3 regions of the Staphylococcus condimenti genome follow, and region 1 is predicted to be linked to each of the others. Evidence: riboswitches for the same ligand, from Rfam matches in the RefSeq annotation. Region 1 holds a riboswitch; each other region holds the start of a gene.
The links. Region 1 has a riboswitch for S-adenosylmethionine ahead of A4G25_RS09250 (methionine ABC transporter ATP-binding protein). Riboswitches for the same ligand answer to the same signal wherever they lie in the genome.
Positions count from the first base shown of each region.

Region 2: another riboswitch for S-adenosylmethionine. It lies ahead of A4G25_RS05970 (MetQ/NlpA family ABC transporter substrate-binding protein); the one in region 1 lies ahead of A4G25_RS09250 (methionine ABC transporter ATP-binding protein).
Region 3: another riboswitch for S-adenosylmethionine. It lies ahead of A4G25_RS02455 (O-acetylhomoserine aminocarboxypropyltransferase/cysteine synthase family protein); the one in region 1 lies ahead of A4G25_RS09250 (methionine ABC transporter ATP-binding protein).

Region 1 covers NZ_CP015114.1:1,911,056-1,919,544, reverse strand. The annotation lists gene gmpC (dipeptide ABC transporter glycylmethionine-binding lipoprotein) at 1-621, opposite strand, end outside; gene A4G25_RS09255 (methionine ABC transporter permease) at 645-1,304, opposite strand; gene A4G25_RS09250 (methionine ABC transporter ATP-binding protein) at 1,306-2,322, opposite strand; SAM riboswitch class I at 2,441-2,549, opposite strand; gene A4G25_RS09245 (hypothetical protein) at 2,713-2,916, opposite strand; gene A4G25_RS09240 (YSIRK-type signal peptide-containing protein) at 3,547-5,832, shown strand; gene A4G25_RS09235 (cadherin-like domain-containing protein) at 5,792-8,311, shown strand; gene A4G25_RS09230 (G5 domain-containing protein) at 8,423-8,489, opposite strand, start outside.
Region 2 covers NZ_CP015114.1:1,176,824-1,185,312, reverse strand. The annotation lists gene A4G25_RS05980 (DUF1361 domain-containing protein) at 1-543, opposite strand, end outside; gene norA (multidrug efflux MFS transporter NorA) at 853-2,031, shown strand; SAM riboswitch class I at 2,143-2,246, shown strand; partial or broken gene A4G25_RS05970 (MetQ/NlpA family ABC transporter substrate-binding protein) at 2,349-3,166, shown strand; gene A4G25_RS05965 (lactate/malate family dehydrogenase) at 3,189-4,142, shown strand; gene A4G25_RS05960 (hypothetical protein) at 4,440-4,799, shown strand; gene ybaK (Cys-tRNA(Pro) deacylase) at 4,917-5,405, shown strand; gene A4G25_RS05950 (DeoR/GlpR family DNA-binding transcription regulator) at 5,532-6,296, shown strand; gene pfkB (1-phosphofructokinase) at 6,293-7,213, shown strand; gene A4G25_RS05940 (PTS fructose transporter subunit IIABC) at 7,220-8,489, shown strand, end outside.
Region 3 covers NZ_CP015114.1:468,785-477,273, forward strand. The annotation lists gene A4G25_RS02425 (prephenate dehydrogenase) at 1-347, shown strand, start outside; gene A4G25_RS02430 (Y-family DNA polymerase) at 407-1,669, opposite strand; gene A4G25_RS02435 (2-hydroxymuconate tautomerase) at 1,832-2,017, shown strand; gene A4G25_RS02440 (LCP family protein) at 2,077-3,093, opposite strand; gene msrA (peptide-methionine (S)-S-oxide reductase MsrA) at 3,235-3,750, shown strand; gene A4G25_RS02450 (homoserine O-acetyltransferase/O-succinyltransferase family protein) at 3,826-4,719, opposite strand; gene A4G25_RS02455 (O-acetylhomoserine aminocarboxypropyltransferase/cysteine synthase family protein) at 4,721-6,001, opposite strand; SAM riboswitch class I at 6,064-6,161, opposite strand; gene mprF (bifunctional lysylphosphatidylglycerol flippase/synthetase MprF) at 6,353-8,489, opposite strand, start outside.

The DNA of each region.
Region 1 (8,489 bases):
TTTTTTAGGATCTAATCCTGATTTTGACGCAACACCGTTATTAATAACTGCGATATCTACGTCATCTAAAGAACGTGCTGTTTGTTGTGCATCAACTGCTTTAATATCTAAATCTTTTTTGTTTTCAACGATATCTTTTTTGCTGCCTTTCAAACCGAAGTCTTTAGAAAGTTTGATATAACCTGCATTTTCCAATAATTTCAATGCGCGTGCTTGGTTGGAAACATCATTAGGAATAACAACTTTAGCCCCTTTTTTCAAGTCTTTAATATCTTTGACTTTCTTAGAATAAATACCTAATGGTGCAAAAACAGTTGTACGGATTGGTGTGATATGTGTGCCTTTGTTTGCTTTTTCATACTCATGTAAGAATGCGAAGTGTTGGAATGCGTTCATGTCGATATCCCCATCGTTTAGCGCCTTGTTCGGTACGTTGTAATCAGAGAATTTCTTGATTTCAACGTTGATTCCATCTTTTTTCGCAAGTTCTTTTACTTTATCCCATACTTTTGTGTCATCTGATGCTACCCCTACTGTTACTGTTTTATCATCTTTCTTATTGCCACCGCATGCAGCAAGTACAACAACTAACGCCATTAACAATACTAATATTTTTTTCATATCCTAAATACCCCTTTGTTTGATTAGTTTCTGCGAATTTTCTTAGCCAATACATTCCCGAGAGATTGAATCAGCTGAACCATAATAACTAAGATAACCACTGTGATAATGATGACGATTGTATCAAAACGTTGGTAACCATAAGCTAAAGCCAAGTCACCGATACCGCCACCGCCAACTGCACCAGCCATAGCTGTTGAACCGATTAAACCAATAATTGCAGTTGTAATCGCTAAAATTAATGAACCTAAAGCTTCCGGCATTAAAAAGTAACGAATGATTTGGAAAGGTGAAGCACCCATGGCGTGTGCTGCCTCAATTACACCTGAATCCACTTCTAACAGTGAGTTTTCAACTAAACGTGCAATGTAAGGTGCCACATATACAGTTAAAGGTACAATCGCTGCTGCTGTCCCGATGGATGTTCCAACAATTAATTTTGTGAATGGCACAATCGCAATTAACAAAATAATGAATGGAATTGAACGGAAAATATTAATAATCGGATTCAAAATATGGTAAACTGCGACATTTTCCCATATTCCGTTTTTCTTAGTTACAACAAGCAGTATGCCTAGCGGAATTCCGATTAATGCACCAATTACTAATGATATCGAAACCATCAATAATGTTTGATAGAGTGCTTCCCATAATTGCGATGAATCTAATGATGAACCTAGCATATTATCCAACCTCCTCATATTCGATATGATGTTGTTTCAAATAATCATATGCGCGTTGTTTTTCTTCATCAGAACCTTTAATACGCAATGTTAGATAACCAACTGAAGTATCTTGAATATCAGACATAGAAGCGTAAATCACATTAACATCTAGATTGAATGTTTTAATCAATGTCTGGATAACTGACAAACCTAATTGCGAGCCTTCCATGTACACTTTCACATCTTGATAATTTTCATCTGTCGGCAACTGATGTATCATTTTTTCACTGATATCAGTACTGATAACAGTTGAAACAAAGTTCTTAGCTGTTTTAGTTTTCGGATGACTGAATACATCTAACACTGTTCCTTTTTCAATCACACGCCCTTGTTCCATCACAGCAACCTTGTCACAAATTTTTTGAATAACACTCATTTCATGCGTTATTAATAAAATTGTGACTTCGAATGTTTCATTGACGCGTTTTAAAAGTTGTAAGATAGAATCAGTTGTTGCCGGGTCTAAGGCACTTGTTGCTTCATCACATAATAAAATTTTAGGATCTGTCACGAGTGCACGTGCAATTGCCACCCTTTGTTTTTGACCACCTGAAAGTTCGTTCGGATATTGTGAACCTTTATCTCCAAGACCCACGAAATCAAGCATTTCCTCTACTTTCTCTTTTATGTATTTTTTGTCCTTGCCTTCAAGAATAAGCGGCATTGCCACGTTGCTGAATACCGTTTTTGAATTTAACAAGTTGAAGTGTTGGAATATCATGCCAATATTCTTTTTGACTTTGCGTAGTGCTTTCTTGCTATATTGATCTATTCGATGTCCATCGACGATAACTTCTCCAGACGTTACATCTTCAAGCTTATTCACCATTCTGATCAATGTACTTTTACCTGCGCCGCTATAGCCGATTACACCATAGATTTCTTGGCGTTCTACGGTAAAACTGACATCTTTCAAAGCTTGAATTTCTGTTGAGCGCTTATGGAATGTTTTTATGACATCCTTGAACTCAATCATTGATTAGCCCCCTCTGATAATTTGAAATAAATGAATTTTGCCTCTATTTAGATTTTTATTTTGAAAAATAAAAATTCCGGGGACAATGAAACAAGTCCTCGGAATAATATATCGGCTCGTCTCATCTTCACAGCTCCGCTGTAGGAATTGGCACAGTAATCATTTTTATCGCTGATCCTGCTGCCGAGGTTTCGTAGGGCCTGTCCCTCCACCTCTCTGGATAAGAGTTTATGTATTCAATTCATTTATTTATATTCCATATATTACATTACTGAGTGAAAAAGTCAACATTAATTTTTAGAAAATTGTTAATTTCAACTTAATTCTAAACACTAGAGCGGTAAGCGTTTGCAAGTTTTCAACACAATGATAAATCTACTCAAAATCAGTTCATTTACTATTTTTATTCTTTTCCATTTTTTCAAAAATAAAATTGATTAATAATGTTAAAACAAAAGCAACTATTACGCTGATAACAAGTTCGAAAAGAAAACTCACCCAACTATTTGTTGTAAAGAAATTCTGTATTATAAACCCTACTCCAAATACTAATATCAAAGTAATTGTAAATCTGACTTCTGCTGACACTTTCATCCATTCTCGCTCCTTTGCCTATTCTACGTTCACCTTATCACCTTAGAATACAATTTAAAAATCGTTTCAATAAAGAGAAATGAATGGAGATAAAAAAATTTAAAAGCTTAATTTGAAATTCAAGTTGCGTTAATAGCCTTCTCTGTCATAGTACTTATAATCACGTATTATTGCTTTTTCGTTTGATATTATTAGTAAATCCATTGTTTAAAATCACTTATTTAATTAATCTTAATTTCAAAAATCCTCATAAATTTTATTTTAAATTAATATTCACATTACAGAAATTTTGTGATAGGATGATTTTAATAGTTAAACAGATGACTATTCACTTTCTTTTCAAAGGAGATGATGGTGCTATACAAATTCCACAAAGACACCCTATTTTCTATCCCCAGTCCATTAAACATCTTTTTATCGAAACAAAAACATTTTCATTTCACACACTAAACTTCTTCTGGAGACCATCTTCATCTTAAAATGCACTTTCTAATTTCAAAGCGTAACTTATAGCTCCAACCTCACATATTTACTCATCGTAACAAAAGACATTCTACAACTTATACTTCGTATCATGTCACTTTCAAATTATTTAAATTAACACAAAACAGAATACTAGGAGAACAACAAATGAGAAAAAGAAAAAACCACTTTGATTTTCTACCAAACATCCGTAACAAATATTCAATCAGAAAATTTTCTGTAGGGACAGCCTCCATTATTGTGAGCAGCTTATTCTTTTTAGGCTATTCTCATGAGGCAAGTGCAAGCACTGAAAATATAAATCCTGATACAACTGTGTTATCCTCGGATCACCAAACTTCAGATTCTGCACCTCAAAATGCGCAACCTGCACAAGGTTCTATTGAAGAAACACCAAAAACAGCAACCGCAGATGAAAAAAATCCAAACCTTACATCCGCTAACTTAAATGCTACTGGAACAACAACTAATCCCACTCAGAATTCAAATACCATCCAAGAAGACAAAACAGATACTTCAAATAAAGTTGAAAACTCATCAGACAACCCAGATAACGCTTTAAAAACAATTGATTCAACAAAACCTGCTGTACCTGCTCAAGATAATACTCAACCAAAACCTCAAAAAGAAGTAACTGCAGACACAAACAACACTGAATCATCAACAATACAAGAACAAGATACGCATCAAAACGTTGAAGCAGATAACAATCAATCCCAATCATCTAATGAAGCTGCTATAAACAATCCCGCTCCAAAACCTGATGTCACTGTTTCAACTCCCCAACCTCAAACACCTGACTTAACTTCTCAATCATCAAAACTTTCAACTTCCAGCACAAATGCAACAGATGAAATGATTGGACCAGATCCAACAATACAAACTAATGTCAACAAAGCTTCTGATCTTCCTGCTTTATCAAAAGAACAAGTCAATAATATCAATCATCAAATTACATGGTTAGATTTTTCAGATACAAATGCTATTTCAAATTACGGACAAAGCGATACGGGACAAATGGCACTGCAAGTCGGTACAAAATACGAAAAAGAAATTATGCCAGGTCTTGTGGTAACAGCTACAGTTAAATCTTTACAACCTTTTGAATCAACACCGATTTATGAACGTCGTGCTGAAGGAGATGCTGATTCTGGTTATAACCCGAAAGCTACTAATATTGTCAGAAAAGATGCGCATGATGATGAAATCGATAAACCTGCCTATGTAGTGGTCACAAAACAAGATCCAAATTGGTCTCATTTGAAAAAAGCAGGAGTAGATACGGGTGAAGGACTGACAAATTTCGGTTCTAATAGAAACTATGGTAATGTCGGTGCAACTTTTGAAGTTAAAACTACTTACAATGGCCGAGAAGTACCTGCTAATATTGTCATGTCCGATGGAGAAGAAGCTAAAAATATCGAAGCGCTGATTTATACTACGAACGGATCAGGTTGGGAATTGTTTGCGAATGTCAAAAATGAAGGCAATCCAGAAAATTATCATCCCATTACTGCTGATGATGGTTATTTTATAGATTCAATTGACAAAGGTGAACATGGTAAAGGTAAATATTATGTTTCCCCTGATAAAAACTTCGGCGGTTTAGGTACTCAAATTTTTGGTCCCAACCAAACAAGACAAGACCATAACAGTGTACCAATAGTTGTCACTACAGGCGCAACTGAAGTTTCCTTCTTTGTAAACTCAACTGGAATACAAACCGTTCAAATGGGCTTTGTTATTTTAGATAAAGGTGATGCCCCTGCTTCTTATGGTGAAGCAATTCACGCTATAACTGAAAATACAAATGTCAGCCAACCATTTTTAGGTACACAAAAAGCAGATATTGATTTTGATGAACTGAATAAACAAGCAATCGCCTGGCAAACAGATGACATCAACACTCCAACAAGCGCCAAAGCAGCTGATGAAGGTGAACAACAATTAGTTGGCGCAAATCAAAATTATGTCGTTTATAATGCTGCCAATCAAACTTACGCATTAGATATCATCGCAAACACAGGTGATAACGACACTTCATATGTGCGTGGATGGGGTGATTATAATCATAATGGCGTATTCGATTCAAACGAAGCATCAGAACTTGTGTCACTTAGCAGAACTGGAGATGAAGGTAAAAAAATCACTTTATTATTCCACAACGCACCTCAAGTTACAGATACCTCTCTTAACTATTTAGGCGTAAGAGTCCGCACTTCTCTTGCTGAAGATTCAGTCAATCTTCCAAATGGTGTTGCATATTCGGGAGAAGTTGAAGATTTTGAAATTAAAGTCATTCACCCGCCAAGAGGCGAAAAGTCTGAAACTACAGGACTTCAAGGTCAAACACAAACTTCTAAAGCAATATTTAATGCTTTTGGACGTGTAGATAAAGAGTGGCCAAAAAAAAAATACAATAGACACTGTTAAAGCAATACAAATCGTAGATACCGATGGAAAATTAGTTTCATCATTAACTGTACCAAATGAAGGTCAATATGATGTGACACCAGATGGCACAATTACATTTACGCCTGATCCTCAATTCAAAGGTACCGCAAAAGGTATTGTTTTACGCGCTACTGATTTAAACGGAAATACATCCGGTTGGACAAGTAACACAGATGAGAATAATTTAGAAAATATCAATCAAGGCATCAATGGTAAAACAACAATGGATGCTGTTTATATTCCAACTGTTACACCTGTGACACCAACAGCCGAGCCTGCTGAAACTACAGGTCTTCAAGGGCAACCGCAAATCGGAACACCTGTATTCAAAGGAGGTAACCCCTTAGTTCCGATTAATGAAACAATCGCACCTCAATTAATCGATCCAAACACAGGAAGCAAAGTTTCTAAGTTAGCTATCCCTGATGAAGGCACTTATATCGCAAATAATGATGGCACAATTACCTTCACACCTGAACCTCAATTTACAGGAAAAGCATCTCCAATCACTGTCGAACGCGTCGATACTAACGGAACAGCTGTTCAAACCACTTACACACCGAATGTCACACCGGTTACTCCAGTAGGTACACCAGTTACATCTGAAGGTCCTCAAGGTCAACCTCAAGAGGGTACACCTACTTTCGAAGGCGGCAATCCTTTAGTTCCGATTGATGAAAATACTGCACCGAAATTGATTGATCCGAATACAGGTAATGAAGTTGATAAAGTAATCGTTCCTGATGAAGGTACTTACACAATTGAGCCAAATGGTAAAGTCACATTCACTCCAGAACCTCACTTTATCGGTGAAGGAACAACTATCAAAGTAAAGCGCGTCGATAAAAACGGTATCCCAGTTACTGCAACATATACACCTAACGTTTCTTCAGTTATTCCAGCAGCTGAACCTTCTGAATCAACAGGGCTTCAAGGACAAAAACAAACAGGCACACCTACTTTTAAAGAAGGACATCCTTTAGTTCCGATTGACAAAAATAGTGCACCGAAGTTGATTGATCCAAATACTGGGGACAAAGTTTCTAAGTTAATCATCCCTAACGAAGGCACTTATATCGCCAATAACGATGGCACAATTACTTTTACACCTGAACCACAATTTACTGGAAAAGCGATTCCAATCACTGTTGAACGTGTCGATACTAACGGTACAACTGTTCAAACCACTTACACACCGAATGTTACACCAGTTACCCCTGTTGGTACACCAGTTACATCTGAAGGGCCTCAAGGTCAGCCTCAAGAAGGCACACCTACTTTCGAAGGTGGAGATCCTTTAATCCCGATTGATGAAACTGTCCCTCCTAAATTAATCGACCCGAATACAGGCGAAGAAGTTGATAAAGTAATCGTTCCTGATGAAGGTACTTATACAATTGAGCCAGATGGAAAAGTGACCTTCACACCGGTTCCTTATTTCACAGGTGATGGTTCAAGTGTTGAAGTAAAACGTGTGGACAAAAACGGCACGTCTGTTACTGCGATATATACACCGAAAGTGACTGCTGTAACACCTATCGGTACACCGGCTACTTCTGAAGGACCTCAAGGTGAACCTCAAGAAGGCACACCTACTTTTATAGAAGGACACCCTCTAATTCCGATTGATGAAACTGTTCCTCCTAAATTAATCGACCCGAATACAGGGGATGAAGTTGATAAAGTAGTTATTCCAGACGAAGGTACTTATACAATGGATCCAGATGGTAAAATCACATTCACACCGGTTCCTCATTTCACAGGTGATGGTTCAAGTGTTGAAGTAAAACGTGTGGACAAAAATGGCACGTCTGTTACAGCAAAATATACACCGCATGTGACTCCAGTAACTGCTGAAGAACAACCGCCATCAACTACCGATAACCAAAACCATCCTCAAGAAAAACCAGTCATCAAAGAAAAAGAACCACTAAAACCAACTGTTCAAAATATTGATCCTGAACCAAGTACTCCTATTACTCATGAAATAGTGAAAAAAGTGATTGTTCCTAATGAAAATACTTCCAACATTCCGACACCTAACAAAGATAAGTCACTTCAAAAAAATAATCTTATCAAAAAAGAAAATCATACTTCCATACCACACACTCATCCTAATGATAAAGTTATAACAGCAACAGATGTACCGACTGCACAACTTTCTAAAAACTCTATTACATCTGAAGAATCATATATATCTGAAAAAATCACACTAGAAAAAACAAACTTAGAATCACCTACTATCAGCATACAACCATCAGAAAAAATGCAATCACAAACAACTCACAAAACTGCAGCGAAACAAAATGCAACTCGAAACAACACTGAAAATAAGACAAATTCATTACCTCAAACAGGAGTTGAAAATAACAATACACGCACACTTCTGTTTGGCGCAACGCTTGTATTGTTTGGATTAGCTGCATTCAGCAGAAGAAAAAAAGAAGATAGCTTATAAATACCATTGTAATTATTTTAGTCTTAAAAGCTGTTAAATCAGCTTTTAAGGCTTTTTTGTGCAAAAAAGAACCAGGCATTAAAGCCTGATTCTCAAATTTAAAGCATATATTTAGTTTTCATTTTTACGACGTTTCATACCAAACATCATTGCTGTTCCTAAACCTGCAAAGATAGTA
Region 2 (8,489 bases), 730 kb from region 1:
TACACCTCGAGTATCAAGCAAAGTCATCACATCACGGAAGATGGATAAGGGCTGGTTGACTAAATAGACTGTGTGCAAGCGTAAAAATCGGCCCATGAAAATGCCTAAACTATTTGTGAAAACCAAGATGATTACAATGAGGTAATTAAACACGGGTTTATCTGTTAAATGCAGCAGTTTCATATAAATAAGTGCATATAAATAAAGTGCAAATAGAACACCTGATACTAAGAATGTAAAATACATCCATTCCGTTGGACGTGCACCATTATAAATGTTGAAACCAAATTGATTGATATGAATGAGATCTGTAACCATATAGAACGTATTTGGAAGTATCAAGATAAAGATTACAGTGAATACAATAAATAATGGCCATTCAAATGTTCTTTTAGGTAAAAATAATGGAAGCAGTAGTGCTAATTCAAAAGGTATATATGCTAAAAAGAGATTCAGTGCCATAAAACCATAAAAATGATTTAAAGGAAAAGTTAATAATAATAACAGCACAAAGAGTATTCTAGCAATATAGCGAGATTGCATAATTGATGCCTTCTTTCTACGATCGTAACGAATAATTTTAAATTTATATTAGTCATATTGTAATTTGGATCATTCAGACTTATTTGTTTATGTTACAGAGTTTTGAACATGATATCAATTTAAAAGGACAGTAAATACCTAACTAAAGTGTTATATAAAAGTGATGGATTTTGAATTTTTAATTTAGGGAATAACACAAGAAATTGCAATATTGCTATAAAATGTATCTATTGAGCGTTAGGGAGACTATGGTGTATAATGGGTAGTCATTAAAAATTTAGGTGCAAATAAGCAATAAAGGAGGACATCATGAGTAAGCAATTAATCACATTATATTTTAATATATTTCTTGTTTTCTTAGGTATCGGATTAGTTGTACCAGTATTACCAGTATATTTAAAAGATCTTGGTTTAAATGGAAGTGATTTAGGAATTCTTGTTGCGGCCTTTGCATTGGCCCAAATGGTTATTTCGCCATTTGGTGGTAACTTAGCAGATAAATTAGGTAAAAAATTAATTATTTGTATTGGGCTCGTTCTTTTTTCCGTTTCGGAATTTATTTTTGCAATGAGCAGCAATTATACTTTATTAATTATTTCAAGAATTATCGGCGGTTTCAGTGCAGGTATGGTAATGCCGGGGGTTACTGGAATGATTGCGGATATTTCTCCTGCTAAAGATAAAGCGAAGAACTTCGGATATATGTCAGCCATTATTAACTCAGGATTCATATTAGGCCCCGGACTTGGCGGTTTTATGGCAGAGTTTTCACACCGTTTACCGTTCTATTTTGCAGGAACTTTAGGTATTGCAGCTTTCATTTGTTCGATCTTTTTTATACATGGTGCAAAACGTCAAACAACAGATGGTTTTACTCACTTTGAACCGCAAGAATTGGCTAAAATCAATGTTAAAGCTTTTATCACACCAGTGATTATTACTTTTGTATTAGCTTTTGGTCTATCAGCGTTTGAAACATTATTCCCGCTTTATACAGCAGATAAAGCGCACTATACACCTAAAGATATTTCAATTTCAATCACTGGAGGCGGAATTTTAGGTGCTGTTTTCCAAATCTTTTTATTTGATAAATTTATGAAATACTTTAAAGAATTGACATTCATACAACTCGCATTATTTTATTCAGCTTTAGTCTTATTCTTTTTAATTATTGCACATAGTTATTGGTCTATCATGCTTATCAGCTTTATTGTATTTATCGGTTTTGATATGATCCGCCCAGCAGTCACTAATTATTTTTCAAACATTGCAGGAAACCGACAAGGTTTGGCTGGTGGGTTGAACTCGACTTTTACCAGCATGGGTAACTTTATTGGACCTTTAGTTGCAGGAATCTTGTATGATTTTAATTTTGAATTTCCATTATACATGTCGATTGCTGTCATGTTATTAGGAATATTTATTATATTTGTTGAGAAAACGATTAGAGAAAAAAATAAACTCAAAAAGGTTGATAATAAGGCTTGAAACATAGATTGTTTCAGCTTTATTATTCACTTTTATTTTTCAGAAAAATTAAAAATTTAATTGACGGTGTTTATTGATAATGATAGGATAAAAATAATTCAATTAATCAAACTCTTATCCAGAGTGGCGGAGGGATGTGCCCGACGAAGCCCAGCAACCATCGTATAACGAAAAGGTGCTAATTCACATTAAGCGAAAGCTTATAAAGATGAGAGAAAGTAATTAAGACTTTCTCTTTTTAAAGGGAAGGTCTTTTTCATCGTGATGTAAGAGTGGATTAAATTGGAGAACTCTTACATAGGATGGTGTCCATAGATATGAAAAAATTAATAAGCGTCTTAACTTTAGTAGTGATTGCATTTACGCTTTCAGCTTGCGGTCAAAGTAATAGTGCAGAGAATAAGAAAATAACAGTGGCAGCTTCTCCTGCTCCTCACGGTGAAGTATTAGAGCATGCGAAAGAAGAAATGAAGAAAAAAGGGTACGACTTAGAAATCAAAGTCGTCAATGATTATAAAGTGCCTAATAAATTGTTGGATAAAGGTGACGTTGATGCTAACTTATTCCAGCACGTACCTTATTTAAACGCAGAGAAAAAATCTCATGGATACAAAATTGAAGAAGTAGGCAAAGTATTTACGACACCAATGGGTGTATATAGTAAAAAATATAAAGACATTAAAGATATCCCAGAAGGTTCTACGATATATGTTTCAAATAACCCTGCCGAAGAAGGACGCTTCTTGTCATTTTTCGTTAACGAAGGTTTAGTGAAACTTAAAAAAGGTGTCAAAATTGAAGATGCTAAATTTGATGACATTGTTGAAAATAAAAAACACCTGAAATTTAATAATCAACAAGGTGCAGAATTCTTACCGAAAACTTATAAAAGCGGAGAAGGTGCAGCTGTGATTATGAACTCTAATTACGCAATGGACAATGGTTTGAAACCTTCTAAAGATGCGATTGTTATGGAAGATAAATCATCGCCGTTCGCGAATATTCTCGCAGTAAAAGAGGGTCATAAAAACGATAAAAATTCCAAGAATTAATTAAAGTCTTGCAATCTAAAGATATGAAAAACTTCATTGAGAAAAAATATGGAAAAGATGTAGTTCCATATGAAGCAAAATAACTGACAACTTGGAGGTAATCAAATGACAAAATTAGGAATTATCGGGACAGGACGTGTAGGCAGTCAAGTATTAACGGACGCACAATATTTAGGAATCTTTTCAGAAATAGTTTTGATAGATACGAATGAAGATTTGGCGAAAGGTGAGGCTCTGGATCATCGTCATTTACAAGGGTTGGGACATACACACCATGTCGATATTTATAGTGGTAACTATCAAGATTTATCAGATGCAGATATCGTAATCGTATCGGCAAGCGCGCCTTCTACGCCAGAGATGGCAGATAGAACGTTATTGACGCGTGCGAATAGTTTAATCGTACATTCAGTTTTTCAACAATTATCTGAGGTTAATCAAGAAGCAGCCATTATTTTGATTTCGAATCCAGTAGATGCTATGACATTGATTGCACAAGAAGCGGGTTACCCAGCACATAAAGTCATTGGAACTGGAACAAATTTAGAGTCGTCGCGTTTTCGTACTTTAATTGCAGATCATTACAATGTGGATCCTAAGAGTGTTGAAGCATTTGTATTAGGTGAACATGGATCCCATGCAGTACCGATTTGGAGTCGAGTTCGTATTGCTGGTATTGAATTGTCTGAATTTGAAACATTAACCAAAAGTACACCGATAGATAAAAAAGCAGTTTCAAAACGCATAGATGAAGTGGCCTTTGAAGTATTCAAGAAGAAAGGCTGGACCAATTCTGCTATTTCAAGATCAGCTGTTCAGTTGGCACAAGCAATTTTATTAGATGAACATACAATTGAACCTGTCAGTGCCTCTGTAAACGGAGAATATGGATTAACAGGTGGAGCGCTCAGCTTATTATCTTTAATTGATAAGAATGGTATCGCAAAACGTTTGCCAATTTCATTGCACCCTGACGAGCTTCAGCAGCTTAAAGATGCACATACATTTATTAAAGAAGCTGTAGAACAAGCGCATAAGGAGATTGAAAATATATCATAAGCAACAAGCTTGTAAGTTTTGTTGAATGTTTGTAACATAAAAGAATTAAAAAACTAGGGAAAATTACGTACTTTACTTTGATAGTTGTGAAGTACGTATTTTATTTTGAACAAAGCGCTTGAATAACAACGATGAAAACAGTTACATAAAAAAGGTATGTCACCATTTCAAAAGTATCGTTTGTGTTACATTTATTACGTATATTACATTTGGTTTAAATAGCATACCACATAAAGATTTGGCATAGTTTCTGTGTTAATATTGTAAACACAATGATAGAACTATGAGGGAAGTAGAATGAAAACAGTTATTTTATGGATTTATGCTGGCATTCTGACTTGTTGTCTGGTATTTCTACTTGTCTTAGTATCTAATGAATCAGAACTTGCTAAGTTCCAAAATAGCGTTTCAACGTTTATGCAAGGGGAACAAGTTTCTTCAAGCGATACAAAAGATAGTGGAACGCCGCCGACTTATAGTGCGGTTGCAGGAAATAACATCAATCATCAGACACATTCAGAAAGTAAGCAACATACTGAAAAACAAAATGCAGACAAGACATTTGTAATCTCACTTACATCTGTCAACTTGAAAATGAGTCACTATTTATTTGAAGACCTTTCGTCACAAGGTGCCCATGACACAAGACTTCGCTAAGTGCGAATGTTTACATAATGTCAGGCGCCTTGTTTTTTTGTCTAAAATTTTAATATAGTACTATAAGTTCCTTTTAATGGATTTAAAATGCTATATTTGAATTGTGAGGTGAATGACATGAAACAGAAGAAAACGAATGCAATGCGTATACTTGAAAATGAAGGTGTTGATTACGAAGTGCGCACCTTTAAACTAGGAAAAGAACATTTAGAGGGGAAAGAAGTCGCTGAATTGATAGGCGCCTCTTCAGAGCAGGTGTTTAAAACGCTTCTTTTTATTAATAATAACCATGATCCTTATGTGTTTGTTATTCCTGTTGAAGGTAACTTAAATATGAAACATGCAGCTCAAGCGGTTGGTGAAAAGAAGCTGCATCTATTACCTCTATCAGAGCTTACTAAAGTAACAGGATATATAAGAGGCGGTTGTTCACCTGTAGGCATGAAACATTTATATCCTACTGTAATTGATGCGTCTGCTGAGCAGCAGAAGACCATCTTTGTCAGTGCAGGACATCGTGGTGTTCAAATGGAAGTAAATGTTGAAGACTTAGCTAAGGTGACAAAGGCAAAAATAGCAGATGTAGCAAATCATCATGTTAACTAAGGAAGATGGACAAAAGTTCATCTTCTTTTATTTGTCACAAAATGATTGTTTTTGAATGAAAATGAAAGTTTTTGGTTGAAATTTGTAAGCGGAAACATTATAATAAAATAGAAATGAGGTGGCGATATGATTACTGAGAAACGATTTGAAGTCATCATTAACTTATTAAAAGAAAAAGAATTTCTCACTTTGCAAGAGCTTATTAAAATGACTGGATGCAGCGCTTCTACTATTCGGCGCGATTTGTCTAAGTTACAGCAGCAAGGTAAATTGCAACGTGTGCATGGCGGTGCAACTTTGAAAACAACGTCTCTTAATGAGCCGAAATTATCTGAGAAGCAAGTACGCAATACGCAAGAAAAAAGAGAAATTGCTAAAATTGCGGCCATGAAAATAGAAGATAATGATTGTATCTATATTGATGCAGGATCTTCAACATATGAAATGGTTGAGTATATCACTGCAGAGAATATAGTTGTTGTAACTAATGGCTTAACGCATGTTGAAGCATTATTGCAAAAAGGATTTAAAACAATCATTGTCGGCGGAGATGTGAAAGCTAACACACTTGCTGCAGTAGGACCAAAAGCAATCGAAACTATAAAAAGGTATCATTTCGACAAAGTGTTTATCGGCATGAATGGTGTTGATTTAGAAAAAGGATTGACCACACCTGATGAGCAAGAAGCTTATGTAAAAGAAACGGCGATGAAATCTGGTGCACAGATTTATATATTAATTGATTCATCCAAATTCGCGCATACATATTTTGCTGATGTTCAAATACCGCAAAATAAACATGCTTTGCTTTTAACATCTGAAAAAGCACTTCAACGTCAAGATATTAAAGCATATCGCAATCGATTTGTAATAAAAGGAGGACAATCATGATCTATACAGTAACATTTAATCCATCTATTGATTATGTAATGAAAGTTGATGGGTTTAACACTGGTGGTTTGAATCGAGCAGCTGCCACTTATAAATTTGCAGGCGGTAAAGGAATTAATGTATCACGTGTACTTCAAACACATGGTACAACTTCAACTGCATTAGGATTTATCGGCGGTTTTCCAGGAAAATTCATTAAAGATGCATTAGAAAAAGCAGAAATTCCAACTGGGTTTATTGAAGTAGATGAAGATACGCGTATCAACGTTAAGCTTAAATCAGGTAATGAAACAGAAATCAATGCGAATGGACCAACAATTTCTGAAGATGCTTTCCAAGCTTTACTTTCTCAAATAAAACTTACTACACCAGAAGATACAGTGGTGGTTGCGGGAAGCGTACCAAAAAGTATCCCGGACGATGCTTATGAACAAATTGCTCAGATTACAAAAGAAACGGGCGCGAAATTGGTTGTGGATGCAGAAAAACATTTAGTAGAAGCAGTACTTCCTTATCATCCGTTCTTTATCAAACCGAATAAAGATGAATTAGAAGTCATGTTTGATACTGAAATTAATTCAGACGCAGATGTTGTACGTTTCGGAAAAGAAATTTTAGCGAAAGGTGCGCATGCAGTGATTGTATCACTTGGTGGCGATGGTGCAATTTATATTGATGAGACGCATCAATTAAAAGCTGAAGTTCCAAAAGGTGATGTAGTGAATACTGTTGGGTCAGGAGACAGTACGGTAGCTGGTATGATTGCTGGATTAGAAAAGGGCATGAGTGTTGAAGAAGCATTTCGAAATGCAGTAGCTTCAGGAACTGCAACAGCATTTAGTGATGATTTAGCGGAAAAAGAAATGATTGAAGCGGTAAAAGAAAAAATTGTTTTGGCGGATTTGGAAAAGGAGTGACAATGAATGAGAATAACTGAATTGTTAACACGCGATACTATCGCAATGGATATTGATGCAACGACTAAAGACGGTGTCATAGATACACTTGTTGATCAATTAGATCAAGCAGGTATTTTAAGCGATAAAGCAGCGTTTAAAGAGGCGATTTTTGCAAGAGAAGGTCAAAGTACAACAGGAATCGGAGAAGGAATAGCGATTCCGCATGCGAAAGTAGCAGCTGTAAAGAAACCAGCAATTGCATTTGGGAAATCTAAAGAAGGTGTAGACTATCAAAGTTTGGACGGGCAACCCGCACATTTATTCTTCATGATAGCAGCGCCTGAAGGCGGAGCTCAAACGCATTTGGATGCTTTAGCAAAATTGTCAGGTATTTTAATGGATGATAATGTGAGAGAAGCATTACTGCATGCTGAAACACCAGAAGAGGTTTTAGCAATTATTGATAAAGCAGATGATGAAGCGCCGGATGAAGATGAAGAAGCATCTGTAGACCCAGCTGCAGATAACAAAGAAACAGCAGACAATGAACCATATGTATTAGGTGTAACAGCTTGTCCTACAGGTATTGCTCACACGTATATGGCAAAAGATGCATTACTGAAACAAGCTAAAAAAATGGGCGTCAAAATGAAAGTTGAAACAAACGGTTCAAGCGGTATTAAAAATCGTTTAACTTCAGAAGATATCGAAAAAGCTGAAGGAATTATTGTTGCTGCGGATGTACATGTTGAAACAGATCGTTTTGATGGTAAAAATGTGGTTCAAGTTCCAGTAGCAGACGGGATTAAACGTCCAGGTGAACTTATTGATTTAGCACTAGCTACTGATCGTACACCTTTTAGAGCGAAAGAAGGACATAGTAAAGGTGCTCAAGGTGCTGCAGGTGGTAAAACTGAAAAACAAAGTGTTGGTAAAACAATTTATAAACATTTAATGAACGGTGTTTCTAATATGTTACCACTTGTTATTGCCGGTGGTATTTTAATGGCAATTGCATTTATGTTCGGTACTAACTCATTTGATCCGAAATCTTCAGATTATAATGCTTTTGCCGAGCAACTTTGGAATATAGGTAAAAACAGTGCCTTTGCATTGATTATTCCAATCCTTGCTGCATTCATCGCACGTAGTATCGCAGATAAACCAGGTATGGCAGCAGGTTTAGTTGGTGGTATGTTAGCGATTAGCGGTGACTCAGGATTTATCGGTGGTATTATCGCTGGTTTCTTAGCAGGTTATTTAACTGAAGGCATTAAAGCGATGACACGTCGCA
Region 3 (8,489 bases), 1.2 Mb from region 1:
AATGGCAAAAACAACTTGCAACATTAGAAGCACAAATCGAATCTGAAGACAGTGATAGTATCTATGAATTTTTTGAAAATGCACGTAATTACCGCAATCAATTGCCTGCTAAAACACCTGGTGCGGTATCTAGTTCTTATGAACTCTATGTCGACATCCCTGATGAACCAGGTATGATCAGCAAAGTCACTTCTATATTGGGTTTACATAATATTTCTATAAGTAACATAAATATTGTAGAAGCTCGAGAAGATATATATGGTGCATTGCGTATCAGTTTCAAATCTCCTGAAGATCGCGAATCTGGAATAGAATCATTACATGAATTTGACACTTATAGCCTATAAAACTAGTGCATTAAGCTCGTTATCCTACTTTGATAAGGACAACGAGCTTTTTTCATTTTTTACATTTTATGTCCTGCCATTAAACCAAGGCGTCCATACTTGGTTCCCGCATCTGTGTAAGAAACTGCTTTAGATACAATCCCTTTTCCATACTTTTGTTGAAGTTGATCGATGGTTTTAGCTAAAGCTTCACTTCGTTTTCTTTCATATTCGTCCACAAATAGATTTAATTGCTGAATACCTTCAGGTACAAACTGTGTCAACGAAATACTTAGAGTGCGGTACAACATATCTTTTTCACATAATTTATCCGCCCATTTTTCAACCATTTCCCAAATTTCTTTATCTAAATTGGTCGGCTCTTGTAATGTAAATTGTTTATGTACACCGCCTCCATCTCTATAACCAAAAGAAAAATGAATTGTACGCGCACGCATTTTGCGTATTCGAACCCGCATTGCTGCATCCTCTATTAATTCTTGCATTACAACTTTGGCATCGTTGTATTCATAATCTCGCATCAAAATCTGGCTTTTACATATAGAAGGGTTAGTAGTCTTATATTTTTCTCGGATTTTACTTTGATCTATTCCGTGTGCATGCAGATGCATATCGATACCTTTTATTCCAAAATCTCTTTTAAGATATCGATAAGGATAATGTGCTAAATCTCCAATAGTAAAAATACCGCGCTTGTTTAATTTCTTTTCTGTTCGTTTATTAATACCCCAAAATTTATTAAGCGGTTTTATATTCCATAATTTTTCAGGAACATCTTGGTAGCACCATTCAGCAATACGATTAGGCTGATGTTTTGCCTCAATATCCATTGCCAACTTGCTCAGCAACATGTTAGAACCGATACCTACAGTACAATAAATTTGTGTTTTATCATAAATTTCTTTCATGAGTTTGATACAAAAAGAATGAAGTGTACTGCTGAACCGATGATAACTGTCTGTCACATCCATAAAAAACTCATCAATACTATATTGATGCAAATCCTCTGGAGGAACATATTGTAAAGCGATTTTAGAAATCATAATTGATACATCTAAATATTTGCGCATACTTGGATTAATAATGTAAATATCATTACGATGCGGTATTTCAAACAACCTTGAACCTGTTTTAATACCAATTTCTTTTAATGGCGGGGTTGCTGCTAATACAACAGAACCTTGACGTTTGGTATCTGCAACAACTGCCAATTTTGTTTTCATGGGATCGAGCCCTTTAGATATACACGAAACACTTGCAAAGAAACTTTTTTGATCAATACACAATATATCTCTGTCCTCTAACAAATGATAATCATACATATTATCGCCCCCGCAACTTGATAATTTCATTATATACGAACAAACGTTCTTGTTCAACATTTTTGAGAACAAATGTTCTGTTTTTGGTTGCAGTTCAAATTTTGAATATTCTAATTTAAAAGTGCTATAATAACTATGAACTAAACAAAAGGAGGAATTCACATGCCACTCGTGAATATCAAATTAATCGAAGGTCGTTCTGATGAACAATTAAAAGATTTAGTAAAAGAAGTAACAGATGCTGTAGAAAGAACAACTAAAGCAGACCGCAATGCTATCAGCGTTGTATTAGAAGAAATGAAACCTACTCATTATGGTGTGGGCGGCGTAAGAAAATCAGATCAATAATACTTAAAAAAGAAAGCCTGAGAAATTAAGTTTTGAACTTAACTTCTCAGGCTTTTTAATTATTTTTTACTTTGCTGATTACCCTTTTTAGAGTTATCATTTAAAAATTCTTGAATCGCTTTTTTGTTCTTCGGTTTATCTACTTCTAATGCGCTGCCGCTTTCAGCAGTCTGGATATCTTGGTATGTTCCTTTTATCGGAACAGTTAGTGTCTGAACATCCTTATCTCCTCTGATACCAAAATTAATACCTGTTTGCATCAAGGCAGAATCTGGAATATCAGTATTTAGATAACCTCTTAAAATACCTGCTACTTTTGGCAATTTAAATATTGCACCTGGTTTTGTCATCTCTTGTTTAAGTGCTTGGATTACTTGTTGCTGTCTGCGCACTCGCCCGAAGTCACCTTCTGCGTCATGACGGAAACGTGCATAACCAAGTAATTCTTTACCATTTAAGTTATGATGACCTTTTTTCAATGAAACACCGATTAATTCAGACATATCTTTTTCTACATCAATAGGCACACCTTTGGGTGCTAATTCATCAATCATTTTTTCAAAACCTTTAAAATCAATTACCGCATAGTACTCTGGATCAATACCATAATTTTCTACCAATGCCTTACGTAATAATTCAGGTCCGCCTAATGAATAAGCTGCATTAATTTTATAATCTCTATAGCCGGGTATTTTAGCGTAGGTATCACGCATCACAGATACTATTTTCATTTTTTTATGAATATAATCATACTGTGCAACCATAATTGAATCTGTACGAGATTTACCGCCGTCAGACTTGTCAGCACCTAAGAGCAGAATTGAAATTTTTCCATCATTTTTAACAGGACCGTTAAATTTTTGAACTTTCATATTTGAATTATGTTTTTTCGCGTAATCGATACCACTTTTGTACCCTGAAACAGCATAAACAATAAACGCTATAAAAATAATAAGTACACCAAGTAAAATAAAAGGCAATTTGCGTATCTTTTTCTTCACTCTTTTTTTGCGAGGTGGAGGTGGATTGTTGTTACTTCTTTTATAATTTTCTTTTTGTTTGTCTTCTTCAGTCATTTTAACCAACCTTATATCTTCAAAATTAACAGTCTATGTAATATAATTAATACATACTAAAGTTATATAAATTTCTTTTAAAAATCAAGTGTTTTATAGGCAAATGGTACTAAGGTCCCAGAAAAAGAAAGGATAGATAACATGAATATCAATACTGCATACTTTGCAGGCGGGTGTTTCTGGTGCATGACCCAGCCTTTCGATTCATATGATGGCATTGAAAAAGTGACATCTGGTTACATGGGCGGCACAGTAGAAAATCCGACTTACGAAGAAGTAAAAAAAGGTGAAACAGGCCATTTAGAAACTGTTAAAGTAGAATATGACGTGGCTCTGTTTTCTTATCATAAATTATTAGAAATTTTCTTCTCTGTCATCGATCCTACTGATGCAGAAGGACAATATCAAGATCGCGGTTCTCAATATCGTACTGCTATTTTCTATACGAACGAAGATCAACGTGAAACTGCAGAACAATATATTGAAGAACTAAAATCTACGATTGATCGAGATAAAGCGATTGCCACTCAAATTTTACCTGTTTCTGAATTTTATGAAGCAGAAGAATATCATCAAGACTTTTATAAAAAGAATCCTGAACGTTTTGCTGAAGAAGAACAACAACGCGAAGCAATCAAGCAGCAAAAAAGTCAATAAGCAATATAAAAATATGGTAAGAGAGCCTCTTGTTTTTGACTCTCTTACCATATTTTCTTTATAAACAATCTATTATCATTCTAAAATATTAATTTCATCATGGCGCCATCTATTTTTTTCCATCATATCAGTCCAATTTTGAAATAATTGCTGTGCATATGGAATCCAATATGCTGGCAGTGGTTTAAGTGTGTCTCCACGGAAGTAATTTTTAGGTTTAGCAGCCGCTTCCCCATTCTTCTCTCTATCTCTCACATACTCATTCAGCAACGTATCCGCTTCATACTCAAAATGACCGCCGATATATAAATCCGTCTGCGCTTGATTAGAGATAAAATCCATTCCCGTATAAGGACTATACGTAATCACATCTAAATCCGCTTCCCCCATCACCTCATAAGGATCCATATAAGACCCGCGCGATTGCGGAATAATGTATTCAGGAATCGCCTCTAATACAGGATGTTCTTGCATAATATGATAACGATAAATGCCCGTCATCTTTTCAGGGAACATCCTTTTTTGAATCCCATATCGATAATTCAGCGCAAACTGTGCGCCCCAGCAAATAAACATACGCTGTTTCACATGCGTATCAGACCAATCATAGATTTCTTTCAATTCCTCAACATAATCTACTTCAGAAAAAGAAAGATGTTCAACAGGCGCACCTGTCATAATCAAACCATCATAATAATGATCCTTAATATCATCAAATTCCTTATAATACTGCGCAGCACGTTCACTAGAAGAAGTTCGGCTTTGATGTGTGACAGGATAAATAAAATCAACATTAATTGAATGATCCGTTTGTCCGAATAAACGTAACAGTTGTCTTTCAGCATCCTCTTTAATCGGCATCAAATTAACAATCAACAGATTCAACCCCTTACTAATCCGTTGATCTGTAAAAGCGGTATGTTCCGCTTTTAATGCAGGCAGAATAGGAATTCCTTCAGTAAACAGCATTTTAAATTGCGTCTAATCCTTTTTCTAAGTCATTAAGGATATCATCAATATGCTCAAGTCCTACAGAAATACGAATTGTTTCAGGCGTAATACCTGCAGATAATTGTTCTTCAGGTGTTAATTGCGCATGCGTTGTAGAAGCAGGATGAATCACTAATGATTTCGCATCCCCTACATTCGCAAGCAATGAGAACAATTCTAAGGACTCGATAAATTTGATACCTGCATCATAACCGCCTTTGACACCGAAAGTGAAAATAGAACATGCACCTTTAGGAAGGTATTTTTCTTTTAAATCATAATACTCGCTTGTAGGCAGACCTGCATATTTTACCCATTCTACTTTTTCATGATTATTCAAGAACTCAGCCACTTTCTCAGCATTTTCAACATGACGTTCCATTCTGAGAGATAATGTTTCTAAACCTTGAAGTAATAAGAAAGCATTTATTGGAGACAAACAAGCACCTGTATCACGTAATAATGTTGTTCTGATTTTAAATGCTAACGCCGCTTCACCAAAAGCATCCGCAAATACTAAATCATGATAAGACGGGTCCGGTTCTGTCAATCCAGGGAATTTATCATTTTGTTTCCAGTCAAAGTTGCCGCCATCTACAACAACCCCGCCCATAGAAGTACCATGGCCGCCGATAAACTTAGTTGCAGAATGAACTACAATATTCGCACCGTGTTCAATCGGTCTGAATAAATAGGGAGAAGCAAATGTATTATCCACGATTAAAGGAATACCTGCTTCATGCGCAATTTCCGCTAATGCTTCTACATCTTCTACGTTACCTTCAGGATTACCGATAGTTTCGATGTAGATAGCTTTTGTATTATCTTTAATCGCATTTTTCACTTCATCTAAATTCTTGCTGTCGACAATAGAAACGTCGATTCCGTATTTTGGCAAAGTATGGTTGAATAATGTGAATGTACCGCCATATAATGTTGAGCTTGCTACAATATGATCTCCTGCTTCAGCAACAGTTTGTACTGCATACGTAATTGCTGACATACCAGAAGATACGGCTACCCCTGCAGAACCGCCTTCTAATTCCGCTACACGTGTTTCAAATACTGCTACGGTAGGATTCGTTAAACGAGAATAAATATTGTCCAGTGCGTTTAAACCAAATAAATCTGCTGCGTGCTGTGTGTCGTCAAATGTAAAAGATGTCGTTTGGTAAATTGGTACTGCTCTCGAATTTGAAGCGGAATCCACTTCTTGTCCTGCGTGTAATTGTAATGTCTCAAATTTAAAATCGTTTGTCATGTTCCATTTCCTCCTTATTTAACATAAAAAAATAGCCTACCTGAAAAGATAGACTTAAAGATCTCTTATCTTTCAGGTCTTCACCTGCTGGAATTAGCACCTAACTTAAATAGGTTGCCTGGTATCGTCGGGCCAGTCCCTCCACCATTCTGGATAAGTTTTATTTAATTTAATTCAGAGTATAAAACTTATCTTGTCGGTTGTCAACAGACTATTCATATTTTTCTGAAATTTAAATAAATTTATCCTGGCTTCACACTTTTTTAATAAAGCAGCTTGATTATAGTCAATCTTTCTAAAGCAAAAAACCTGATTGCCTTTATTCAGACAATCAGGTTTAATATTAAGCTGCTAATTTTTAGAACGGATGACACGAAGTACTTTGACCATATTCTGTCCAAGCGAACTATGTCTTGAATACACTAAGTACCTCGGTTCCCAATTCGGTTTGAATTTTTCTTTATACTGTCTTAAACCTCGGAAGCGGTATAAATTATTAAAATGTTCAAAAATGCGACCGGCAATACGTTCATTCAAATATGAAAATTCAGTTTGGCCTACGTTAGAAAGTGTCGCCATGCCCATGTTGAACGCTTTATAATCATGTTCTTGACCCCATAACAGCATATGCAGATACAAACCATCCATTAACGGTAAATCAACATCCGGCAGCCAGCGGATCAAATCAATTGAAATGGAATCGTTATAGTGCGTCGGCATTAAACTGCAAAATGCAATAATTCGGCCGTCTTTTTCTTTCAAGATACCGACAGGTGCTTTTGAGATATAGCTTTCTGTAAGCTGACCTACAGAAAAATGCATTTCATTTTTGCCATCCAACCATGCATCACTGACATGTTTAAGCTCAGCAAACATTTCTTTTGAAAACGGCGGTTCTACTATTTCGAATTCAATTTCTTGATCTGTAATTTTATTTAAGGTTGCTCTGAAACCTCTGCGTTTTTTGCCTGATGTCGTAAAAGTAGTCAGATCAATAACCGCTTCTTCACCTAATTTAAAGAACTGATTACCAAAATCGTGATATAAAGGCATATAACGATCACTTGCTTGATAGAAGATGATTTCATAACCCATTGTAAGTGCATAATCATAAATCGATTCCAATAAATGATTGAAACGTGCTGGATTACCGATAGGATCTCCTAATACAACCAGTGTATTGGATTTATAACGATACATAACAAATGCTTCTTGTGAATCATCCATAAAGACATCTTTGTCTCCGCTGTGTATCAAGTGACTTAAATAGTTGCCGCCATATTGTTCGATAATTTCTGAACAACGCTCAAAATCCGGTGTTGGACGTGCTTTAGAATAAGCTTGTTCAAATAACCATACAATAAATGCGACGATGATAAAGATAACAATCGCAGTCATCCATAGATAATAGCGCAATAAAGACGTATCCAGCTCAATTTTATAGGCATCTAAAGCATTCAGCACGATTTTAATGACATAGTGGTTCAAAATCAGCATCAGTGCACTGACAATAAACATCGCTACAATATGACGCATACGTAATGGGCGTTTTAAAATTGTTGTTTTATTGAATGAGTAAACCAGCAATGCAAATAAAACAACGAGCCAAAACATCAACAATATCGATGTATTCAAGTAGAGCGTGATTCCGAATATTAAAATAATCGCAACGAGTGCAAATAAAATAGCGCGTCGGCTTTGTTTGAAAATACCGCGTACATTCAACATTAAAATTAAACAAGCACTCGTATGAATCGTTACGATAATATAATAAAACATATGGTTAGGATCATATAATCCATCATAAATAATCGATACGTTATTCAACAAGAACATTAAACTCGTCAACGCAACGAGTAAACCTAAAGATAATGAAGGAATTTTAGAGAACATTGACTTTTGATATGAGAATAAAAACGATGTAACTTCTTTAGCCGGTGTATAGTAACGAGATTGTTCAATATAACGTCTTGCAGATGTTCCGAATTCAAAAATGGATAATATCATTGAAATTAAAAGCGGAATAAAGTAATACGCAAAACGATACATTAAGAGGCCTAAAACTATTTTTTCTTCAGGTAACCCTAAATATTTCAGTCCTACTAAAATCACGACATCAAAGGCACCGAATCCACCTGGAATAAAACTGATCAGACCTGCAATTGCAGCAATAATAAAGATACCAATTACAGATGTATAAGGTACCTCTAAATGCACAACACGTAATGAGAAGTACAAGACAGTACTTGCTGCAATCCATTCAACTGCAGAAACCAGTGTTAAATAGACACCTGTTAAACGATGATTTTTTTGCACGGGTTTCTTAATTGTGAAAATAATAAAGGCCGGCAAGAATAAGGCCACGATATACATCATGATATGTACAATCTGATATTTATCTAGAAGATGCGAGGCATTAAAGATATGCGTTACAACAAGAATAGATAAAAAACTTAATCCTGTCAGCATAGATAATAAAACTAATGAT